DNA from 3 places in the Kocuria sp. CNJ-770 genome. Region 3 is predicted to be linked to each of the others. Evidence: riboswitches for the same ligand, from Rfam matches in the RefSeq annotation. Region 3 holds a riboswitch; each other region holds the start of a gene.
What was found. A riboswitch is a leader RNA that binds a small molecule or an ion and turns the genes downstream of it on or off. The one in region 3 is predicted to bind cyclic di-AMP.

Region 1 (3,234 bases), on a different contig from region 3:
GGGGCCGCCTGGACGGCCGGCTTCGGCGCCGGGGCCTGCTTCACGGCCGGCTGCGGGGCGGCCTGCACGGCGGGGGCGGCCGGCTGCGGGGCCGGGCGACGACCGGCTGCGCCGCCGGCGTCGCTGCCGGCCGCTGGACGGTCTCGCGGGCCTCGGGCTCCGCCTTCTTCTCGGCCGCCTTCTTCTCGTTCTTCTCGGCCTGCTTCTTCTCGGACTCGTCCTGGGCCTTCGTCACGTGGGCGACCGGCGCGAGGGAGACGGTGGGGGCGGCGGACGGGGTCGCCGCGGCCACGGCGGACAGCGGGGCGTCGGCGGCGGCCTCCTGGGCCGGGGCCTCGTGCGCGGAGACGGTGGTGGCCAGCGCCAGGCCGGAGAGGGCGGCGACGGCGGCCACGGTGCGGGCCCGGCCGGTCAGGAGGGAGGTGACGCCGGTCGAGGAGTTCAGGTCACGAGTCATGGGGGTTTCAGCAGGCTTTCTGGAGGGCCGGGCGAACCTGCCGGGAGACTGCGGTGACAGCACGGATCACCCCGCGCGCAGGCGCGCGGGGTGATCGATCTCCGGCAGCGCGGCCGTCCGGATGCGGAGGGCCGCGCACGGCGGGGGGAACGGAGGAGGGCGTCCGAAGGCGGACGGGGCGCACGGCGTCGGAGAGGACGGATGTGCGGGGGGGGGACCCGGGAGTGCGGGTCCGGGTGGTCCGGGAGGGACCGGGTGCCTCCCGCGGGGACCCTGGGGTCTCCGCGGGAGACGAGCCGGATCAGCCGATCCGGTAGTAGCCGTCGAGCTGCATGGCGTTGACGGAGTGGATCTGCGTGCCCTGCGAGGGGTTCAGCGCCGAGATCATCTTGCCGCCGCCGATGTAGATGCCCACGTGGCCCCCACCGTTCTGGGAGACGAGGTCGCCGGGCTGCGGGTTGGACACGGGGGTGCCGGCGGCGAACTGGGCCCAGGTGGTGCGGGGCAGGTCGATGCCGTTCTGGGCGAAGACCCACTGGGTGAAGCCGGAGCAGTCCCAGGCGCCGAAGGCGGTGCCGCCGTAGACGTAGCCGGAGCCGATGCCCTGCTGGGCAGTGCCCACGATGCCGCCGGCGGCCGCGGTGATCTCGGTCGTGGCGTTGGCCTGCGGGGTCACGCTCGCGGTGGAGACCGCCGGCTGCGCGGCGGGGGCCGGGGCCTGGTAGGCCGGGGCGGCGGGCTGCGCGGCAAGCGGGGCCTGGTAGGCGGCGGGGGCCGGGGCCTGGTAGGTGTAGGAGGCCAGCGAGGCGGCGGCCGGAGCCGGGGCCGAGTAGGCGGCACCGGAGGCCGCGGGGATCTCGGCGTAGGCCTGGGCCGGGGCGATGGAGCCGACGATCGCGGCGCCGGCGGCGGCGGCGATCGTGGTGTTGCGCACGGCGTTCGAGGTGGTCTCGGCGCGGTGGCGGGCGGTGCTCTGCTTGAAAATAGCCATGGGTGTGTTCCTCCCTTTGCCTACGAGGTGAGCTGTCGGATTCGGGTGGGAGACACCCGGCCGCGGAGCGCATGCGCTCCGGCGACTTAACCCCAAGGCCCCGGATCACCGGGACCGGAAATGGTTCCCCCGCTTCTGCCAAGCAGTTTCTGTGCATGGGCCCCGGGCACCGGCAGAATTCGGCGATGTGCACGAGGATGCCGATCCGACCAGTGATCAGCACGGGTTGAACAATACATGACCGGTTACGGAAGTGTCACGTTTTGATCACGGCCGATCACGGAATTGCATCTCGGGCCGGACGAAAACCTGTGGATTATGTCGCTCCGGACTATCAGTGCGATCCGGCGGCGCACGGTGGAGCGAGGGTCCGGGCACCCCTGAACCCGCGGCTCACCAGGGCATTCGCCGCCGGCGGGGCACGGTCCGGCCGAACTGGCCGAAAGTGCCTTGTGAACGTCCCCACAAGGGTGGCCGGGTCTCGCGCAGGGCCCCGTGACCTGTCCCGTGACCTGCCCCCGGGCCGGGCACGACCCGACGGGCGCTCAGACGGCGAGGACCCGGATGGCCCCGGCCGTGCGCAGGTCGATCTCCGCGGACCGGCCGGTCTCGGCGACCTCGATCCGCACCCGCTGGCCCTCCACGCGGGCCCGGACGACGGCCCCGGTGAGCACGCCGACGTCGCTCAGCACGCCCAGCAGCGCGGCGTCGGCCTGCACCACCTCCGGCAGCAGCGCCACGGTGTGCGTCGCCTCCGGATCCGCGCGGGCGGCCTCCAGCAGGGAGGGGTGCCCCGCCGCCGAGGGGCTGTCCCCGACGCCCAGTGCGGCCAGGCCCGGGATCGGCGTGCCGTACGGGGAGTATCGGGGGCTGTGCAGCAGGTCCACCAGCCGCCGTTCGACCTGCTCGCTCATCACGTGCTCCCAGCGGCACGCCTCGTCGTGGACCTGGGCCAGGTCCAGTCCGATGACGTCGGCCAGCAGCCGCTCCGCCAGACGGTGCTTGCGCATCACCTGCACCGCGCGTTCGCGGCCCAGCTCGGTGAGCACCAGGGAGCGGTCGGCCCCCACCGTCAGCAGTCCGTCGCGCTCCATCCGGGACACCGTCTGCGAGACGGTGGGCCCGGAGTGGTCGAGGCGCTCGACGATGCGCGCCCGCATGGGCGTGATGCCCTCCTCCTCGAGCTCGAGCACGGTCCGCAGGTACATCTCCGTGGTGTCGATCAGATCGCTCATGCCTCAGTCATCCTTCGTCCGGCCGTCCGTCCCCGGGGATCCCGCCCGGTCCGGTCTTCCCGCACGAGCTTAGTCCGCGGTCCCCTGCCGCGGAGGGGACCGGGCCGCGGCGGGGCCCGGGTCCGGGTGGGGCAGAATGGGCCGGGGCCCGGCCGTGCACGCCCCTGCACCACCACCGCCGCGCCCGCCGCCCGCCGCACGTCCGTCATGAGGGAGCACCCGTTGTCCGCACACGTCACCATCCCCCAGCACCTGCTCCCGGCCGACGGCCGGTTCGGCGCCGGGCCCTCCAAGGTCCGCCCGGAGCAGGTCGACGCCGTCGCCCGGGCCGGGGCCGGGCTGCTCGGGACCTCCCACCGGCAGGCCCCGGTCCGGCGGCTCGTGGGCTCGGTGCGCGAGGGCCTGGCGCAGTTCCTCCGTCTGCCCGAGGGCCACGAGGTCCTGCTCGGCCTCGGCGGGGCCACCGCCTTCTGGGACGCCGCCGTCTTCGGGCTGGTCGAGGCCAAGGCCCAGCACCTGGTGTTCGGCGAGTTCGGCGCCAAGTTCGCCCA
Region 2 (3,234 bases), on a different contig from region 3:
GCCAGGACGGGAACCTCGTCGCGGAGGGCCCCGACGCCGACGCCTGGCTCGACATCGTCCAGGCCTTCGCCGGCCGGCCGGGTCCGGGGCGAGCCCCGCTGTCGTAGGCCGGATGCGGAGGAACCGCCGGACCGGACAGCGGCGACATCGTGCGGAGCGCTGATTCACGACGACGCTGCTGGTGGCACAACCGGTTGACGTGACGAGCTCGGCCGAGCGCTGGAGCAGGACACCCCCGCCGGATGGGCCGCGCTGCCGTCGCGCCCGGTGCCGGCCCGTCACATGCCCCCGCCGCCCTGGTCGCGGACACTGCCGAGCCCTAGCGTGTAGGCCACCAGGCGCCACAGCAGCCCAGCAGCGGCCACCGGAGAGCGGGGACGGCATGAGCGCGCACACGGAGAATCAGGGCAACCGCAGCGTCGCCGCGCCGGAGGGCGCCGCCTGGAGTTCCGGCTCACCGGCCCGCCCGGCGGCCTGCCGGTGATTTTCCACCACGGCGCCCCCGGCGCCGCGGTCCCGTTCGGGCCGCTCGAGCGCGCGGCTACGGAGCGCGGGCTGCAAGTGCTCACCGTCTCGCGCCCCGGCTACGGCACCTCGGACCCGCTCCCGGAGCATACGGCCCCCGGCACGGTGGCCGACGCCGTGGCCGACATCCGGTGCGTCCTGGACGAGCTGGGTGCGGAGGAGTTCCTCACTTTGGGCTGGTCCAGCGGCGGCCCGCGCGCCCTGGCCTGCGGCGCGCTGCTGCCCGGCCGCTGCCGCACGGTCAGCTCCCTGGCCGGCTGTGCTCCGCCGCGCGCCGAGGGACTGGACCCGGTCGCCGGGATGGACGAGGACAGCGCGGCCGAGTTCACCGCCGCCCGGCAGGGTCGCCGGGCGCTCGAGGCCTACCTCGAGGAACAGGTGCAGGCCATGACCGCGGCCGCCTCGGCGCCGGATGGCGACGTCGTCGAACTGCTGCGCGCTATGCTCCCGCCGGTGGACCGGGCGGTGATGACCGGGGACTTCGCCGACTACGTCATGGGCGCGGCCGAGCACTCCCTGCGCCAGGGCATCGTGGGCTGGCGCGACGACGACCTGGCGGTGGACCGTCCGTGGGGCTTCGCCGTGGAGGAGATCGCCGTGCCGACGCGGATCTGGCACGGCCGGGAGGACCGCACCGTCCCGGTATCCCACGGGGAGTGGCTCGCCGCGCACGTGCCGGGCGCCCGGGCGCACCTGCTGGAGCACGAGGGGCACCTGTCCCTCGTGGCCCGCCTCGACCGGGTCCTGGACGACCTGCTCGATGCCGCCGAGGTCGACAAGGGCGGGATGTAGGGCAGGCACGCCGGAAGGGTCCGCGAAGAAAACCGACCCACACCGGGCGGTCATGACAAACGCAGTAATTTCTTTTAGCGAATTCCCGTTTGGACCCTGGGACCCACTAAGAGATCGCCTTTTCCGCCCCCACCAAGGAGCCGCCCACGTCGGCTGCTTAATGCTCCGTGAAGCATTCCCCGCGGTTTCTCGCGCCATAACGTGCGTGTCACCCCCGGACGCCCCGCCCCAGAGCAGAGGCGGACTCGCCGGCGAACACGAGTGGAACAGAGCCCCAGGTCAAGCCCACTTTTGTCTTGAGATGCACCGACCAGAGGATCCCCGCCGCCCCCCTCCCCAAGCAGCTTCGCGCGAGCGCGAAGGCCCACGGCCGGATTGCAGCAGATTCTGAGACACGCCCGTGATCAAAACGAGACTTTCTCGTTACTTTTCGATTAGTGTTCTCTCCGTGCCGATCCCCCCACTGATCGACACCCCCGTGCACATCGCCGAATTCTGCCGGTGCCCGGGGCCCCCTGAACACATCGCTCGGCAGAAGCGGGGGAACCACGAACGGTCCCTCCCCCGGGACCTAGGGGTTAAGTCGCCAGGGCCTCCACCCTGCGACCGGGTGTCTCCCACCCGCATCCGACAGCTCACCTCGCAGGCAAGAGGGAGGACATCACTCATGCCCATCTTCCACTCCCGCACGCCCCGCCACCGCGCCCAGCGCTCGTTCCCCCTGGGGCGCACCGCGACCCTGGCGGTCGCCGCCGGCGCCATGGCGCTCGGCAGCGTGGCCCCGGCCCAGGCCGCCCCGGTCGCAGCCCCCCAGCAGCTCCTCAGCATCCAGTCCCAGTCCGGCAAGGCCGCGACCATCGCCGCCGCGGCCAAGAGCCAGCTCGGCGTGGGTCAGGACTGCACCTCCCTGGTCACCAAGTCCCTGCGTGCGGCCGGGATCAACCACCACGGGTGGCCGGTCTCCTACCTGAATCTCGGCCACCGGGTCTCCGCCGCCCAGGCCCAGCCCGGTGACCTGGTCTACTACGCCAACGGCGGCATGGGCTTCGCCCACATCGCCGTGTACATCGGCGGCGGCAAGGCCGTCCACGGCGGCTGGAACGGCTACCAGACGGTCATCCAGACCGTCCACGTCGGCTCGGGTCCGGTCTACATCCGGGTGCGCTGACTCCACGCTTGTGAACCGGGTGTGCGGTTCCTCTCCCGATGGGAACCGCACACCCGATCCCCCAAGAAGCGTTGCTCTAGGACGGCAATCCCTGTGCCGGGCCTGCTTGTCGTGCAGTCCCATGTCGCCGCACGTATCGGGCAGTGGCATTCCGGGCATTCCGATCAGTGCGCTCGTATTCGTCCATCGCACGCTCCCGTACGCCGCAGATGTGCCCGGCCATCGCAATCCGGGCTGCCCCGGCATCACCTCGGCGCAGCGCCTGCAGGATCTGCGTGTGCTCCTCGGTGGCGCTCCGGGCGTCCTGGACCCCCAATCCGCCGAAGAGCCGAAACCGGTGCACGTGCCCGCCGAGGGACTCGTAGGCCCTCAGGACGAACTTGTTCCCCGCCTGCTCCGCGATGAGCCGGTGGAAGCGCTCGTCCGCCTCCCAGTAGGAGCGGTAGTCGGAGAAGTGGGGCCCGTTCGGGGCGTCGCGGTGGTCCTCGATGGAACGCTCGAGGGCCTCCAGGAACGGCGGGTCCGCGCGGCCGCAGGCCAGTTCGGCGTTGTACGGCTCGATGAGCAACCGCGCGTCCATGAGGTCCAGCAGCTCCTCGTGGGTCAGTAGGGGCGCCACGCGGTAACCGCGCAACGCGGCCCGAACGACCAGACCCGTTGATTCCAACCGCGCCAGAGCCTCCCGAACCGGCGTGGGGGAAACGCCCAGCTCCCGCGCCGTGCCGTCGATGCTGACGGGATCCCCGGAC
Region 3 (3,234 bases):
ACCACTCCTCCAACCAGCCCTGCATGAGCTCGATCTCCGCCTGCTGGTCCTCGATCATCTTCTCCGCCATGGCTCGCAACTCGGGGTCGGTGCCCATCTGCAGCTCCATCTCGGCCATCTCGAGAGCCATCTGGTGGTGGGCGATCATCTCTTCGAGGAAGGCCTTGTCGAACTCATCCCCGGACCGTTTCGCCAGCTCTTCGAGGCTCATGCCGTCCATGCCGTCCATGCCGTCCATCTCGCCCATCATGGCGCCCTGCATGTCGGCATTCATGCTCTGGCCATGGCCGCCATGGCCATGGCCGTGGACGTGGTGCCCGTGGCCGTGGTGGTGGCCGTGTCCATGGTGGTGGTGTCCCGGGGTGTTCTCGGCGGCCAGCCGCTGGGCCGCTGCTTCCAGTTGCTGGATCTCCTCGGTCTGGGCCTCGATGATCTTCTCCGCCAGGTCACGGATTTCGGGACGCTCGGACTTCTGCAGGGCCAGCTCGGCCATGTCGGTGGCACCTTGGTGGTGGGGGACCATCATCACGGCGAAGTGGCGGTCGTGGTTCATGTGCCGCTCAGCGCCCGTCTGTGCGGAGGCGGAGGCAGGCTGGTGCGTCGGGGACGCGACCGCCGCGGTCGCCCCGGCACCGCTGAGGGCCAGCGCCAGGGCCGTCCCGGCGGCCAGGTGCTTGAACGTCGACGTCATGACGAATCTCTCTTTCGCAGCAGCCCGTACTGGACCTGCACATCGTGGTGTTTGCTCTGTTCAGCCTCGGGTCGAGGCGGACCGATCCATCCACGGTAGCCCCGCCGCAGCTGGCTTCGCCGGGCTGGGAGGGCTGGGCGGTAGATCTTCACTGAACCTTCAAGAGCGGGCCCATCAGGCGGCCAGATCGGGGTGTTCCCCGGCGGTGGATGGGTGCAGGCATCTCCGGTTCTGACCGACCGATCCTGGATGCTGATCAGGTGGGGGGGCACACCCGCCGCCCGCCACGAGCGGCATTCGTGGCGGACGGAGGGTTGGCTCAGCGGAAGGTGACGTAGCCGACCGTCGGCATGGCATTCACGCTGTGCACGAAGGTGCCCTGGGTGGGATTCAGCGCGGAGATCATCTTGCCGCCACCAAGGTAGATCCCGATGTGGGCCCCGCCGTTCTGGACGACGAGGTCGCCAGGCTGCGGGTCGGTGGTCAGGGTGCCGGCCGCCCACTGCTGCTGGCTAGTGCGGGGGAGGTCGATGCCCTGCTGGGCGTAGACCCACTGGGTGAAGCCGGAGCAGTCCCAGGCGCCGAAGTCCGTGCCGCCCCAGACGTAACCGGTGCCGGCTCCCTGCATCGCTGTGCCCACGATCCCGGAGGCGCCGGTAATTTCGGTGATGTCCGCCGATTGGGTGGACACCGCCACGGCCGATGTAGCCTGCTCGGGCGCGGCCGGGGCCTGGGAAGAGGCGGTGGAGACGGTCTGCGGGGCGGCCGCGGGCTGGGAGGCCGCCGAGGTGTAAGTCGTCAGTGCGGACGCGGGGGTCGCGTAGGCGGGGGCGGTCTCTGCGGGGACCTCGGCGTAGGCCTGGGCCGGGGCGATGGAGCCGATGAGCACCGCACCGGCGGTGGCAGCGATCGTGGTGTTGCGCACGGCGTGAGAGGTGGTCTCGGCACGGTGGCGGGCAGCGTGGCGCTTGAAAACAGTCATGGGTGAGTTCCTCCCTTTGCCTACGAGGTGAGCTGTCGGATGCGGGTGGGAGACACCCGGCCGGCAGAGCGCACGCGCTCTGCCGGCTTAACCCCAAGGCCCCGGATCACCGGGACCGAAAATGGTTCCCCCGCTTCTGCCAAGCGATATCTCTTCAGGAACCTCGAGCACCGGCAGAATTCGGCGATGTGCACGAGGGCGCCGACCGGATCAGTCATCGGCACGCAGTGGACAGTAGCCCATCCATAACGAAAGTGTCACGTTTAGGTCACGGCCTGGATTCTCTCCTCGGTCGGGAGCGGGAAGCTGTGATTCCGGCCTCGGAAAAATACGCCCCGAGGAAGTGAAACCGTCACGCAGCAGGACCCGTCGCGTAGCTCATACCGGTCTTTCAAAGCGCTCTGACTAGGACACATGGCATGGTGGCGCGCGTTTCGCTGGACGCAGCCGACAGCGACAGGGCTCTGCAACCATGCGCAGTCTTCAGCGCGGGCCGGGCCAGCACCAAGATTGTTGGGGAGGATTTTCAAGGTGGCTCACAGTTTGGGAGGGCTTCGGAAGTGCCCTTCCGAGGCCTTAGGGCAGGGTTTCTTCATGAAATCTCCATATTCAGCCCGCTGCACCGATGTAGAGGCCAGGTAGTGAGGCGGGATCGCGGATTCTTGAGGCGTTGATCTTCATCAAATCTTCAAGCTTTCGGGTCGCGTCACACAGAATCGGCAGTTTACTGTCGATGACATGGCGGGCTGGCTCCGGCCGGTTCGTCTCCTCGACCGAACCGACGAAGGAGCAAGCCATGACCCATCACGTGAGCGCGATGCTGGAGACCTACCCGAAGGACCTCGGGGGAGTGGACCAGGGCAAGCTGGCGGCCTGTATCGAGGCCTGCTTCGAGTGCGCCCAGACCTGCACCGCTTGTGCCGATGCCTGCCTGTCCGAGGACATGGTCGCCGAGCTGACCAAGTGCATCCGCACCAATCTCGACTGCGCGGACCTGTGCGAGGCCACCGGGCGGGTGCTCTCCCGGCACACCGGCTACGACGCGAACATCACCTTGGACGCGATCCGGGTCTGCCAGATGGCGTGCAAGGCGTGTGCTGATGAGTGCGAGCAGCACGCGGACATGCACGAGCACTGCCGGATCTGTGCTGAGGCCTGCCGTCGCTGCGAGGCCGCCTGTGCGGCACTGGTCGCCTCCCTGGGCTGAGCCCAGACTCGCGCTGACCCACGGACGCCGATGACCGGCCTCCGTCGGTGAAAGAGGAGCCTGATGGGCTGATCGGGCGTGCCCGGATGCGGGTTCCCTCTTCCCCCCGCCCCTTGTTCAGTACAGCTCTGCCCGCGCGGTTTGTTCACGCGCAGGGTACGGGGCTGATGACCGAGCCGGCACCTCGGGGTCGAGCTCCTTCATTGCGGAAGAGAGACATCATCATGCGTTCCATCCAGTTCCCTGGCCGTCGCACGGCGGCCGCCGCCTCCACCGTTGTCGTCGCCACGGCCCTGTGGGGCGGGGCCAGCGCCCCAGTGTTCGCCCACGGACAGGTGACCACCCCGGTCTCGT

Region 1: it holds a riboswitch for cyclic di-AMP, as region 3 does, so the genes downstream of both, BJF77_RS07570 (C40 family peptidase) here and BJF77_RS20860 (C40 family peptidase) in region 3, are expected to answer to the same signal.
Region 2: it holds a riboswitch for cyclic di-AMP, as region 3 does, so the genes downstream of both, BJF77_RS04890 (NlpC/P60 family protein) here and BJF77_RS20860 (C40 family peptidase) in region 3, are expected to answer to the same signal.

Annotation. Positions count from the first base shown of each region.
Region 1 is NZ_MKJW01000086.1:43,969-47,202, reverse strand. It holds gene BJF77_RS07580 (C40 family peptidase) at 1-44, opposite strand, end outside; gene BJF77_RS07575 (hypothetical protein) at 41-457, opposite strand; gene BJF77_RS07570 (C40 family peptidase) at 759-1,448, opposite strand; cyclic di-AMP (ydaO/yuaA leader) riboswitch at 1,454-1,643, opposite strand; gene BJF77_RS07565 (metal-dependent transcriptional regulator) at 1,994-2,683, opposite strand; partial or broken gene serC (phosphoserine transaminase) at 2,891-3,234, shown strand, end outside.
Region 2 is NZ_MKJW01000078.1:94,719-97,952, reverse strand. It holds gene BJF77_RS04900 (TIGR03084 family metal-binding protein) at 1-107, shown strand, start outside; gene BJF77_RS04895 (alpha/beta fold hydrolase) at 481-1,317, shown strand; cyclic di-AMP (ydaO/yuaA leader) riboswitch at 1,794-1,979, shown strand; gene BJF77_RS04890 (NlpC/P60 family protein) at 1,985-2,485, shown strand; gene BJF77_RS04885 (GntR family transcriptional regulator) at 2,562-3,234, opposite strand, start outside.
Region 3 is NZ_MKJW01000116.1:10,861-14,094, forward strand. It holds gene BJF77_RS13980 (DUF305 domain-containing protein) at 1-691, opposite strand, end outside; gene BJF77_RS20860 (C40 family peptidase) at 1,011-1,673, opposite strand; cyclic di-AMP (ydaO/yuaA leader) riboswitch at 1,679-1,869, opposite strand; gene BJF77_RS13990 (four-helix bundle copper-binding protein) at 2,470-2,880, shown strand; gene BJF77_RS13995 (DUF305 domain-containing protein) at 3,105-3,234, shown strand, end outside.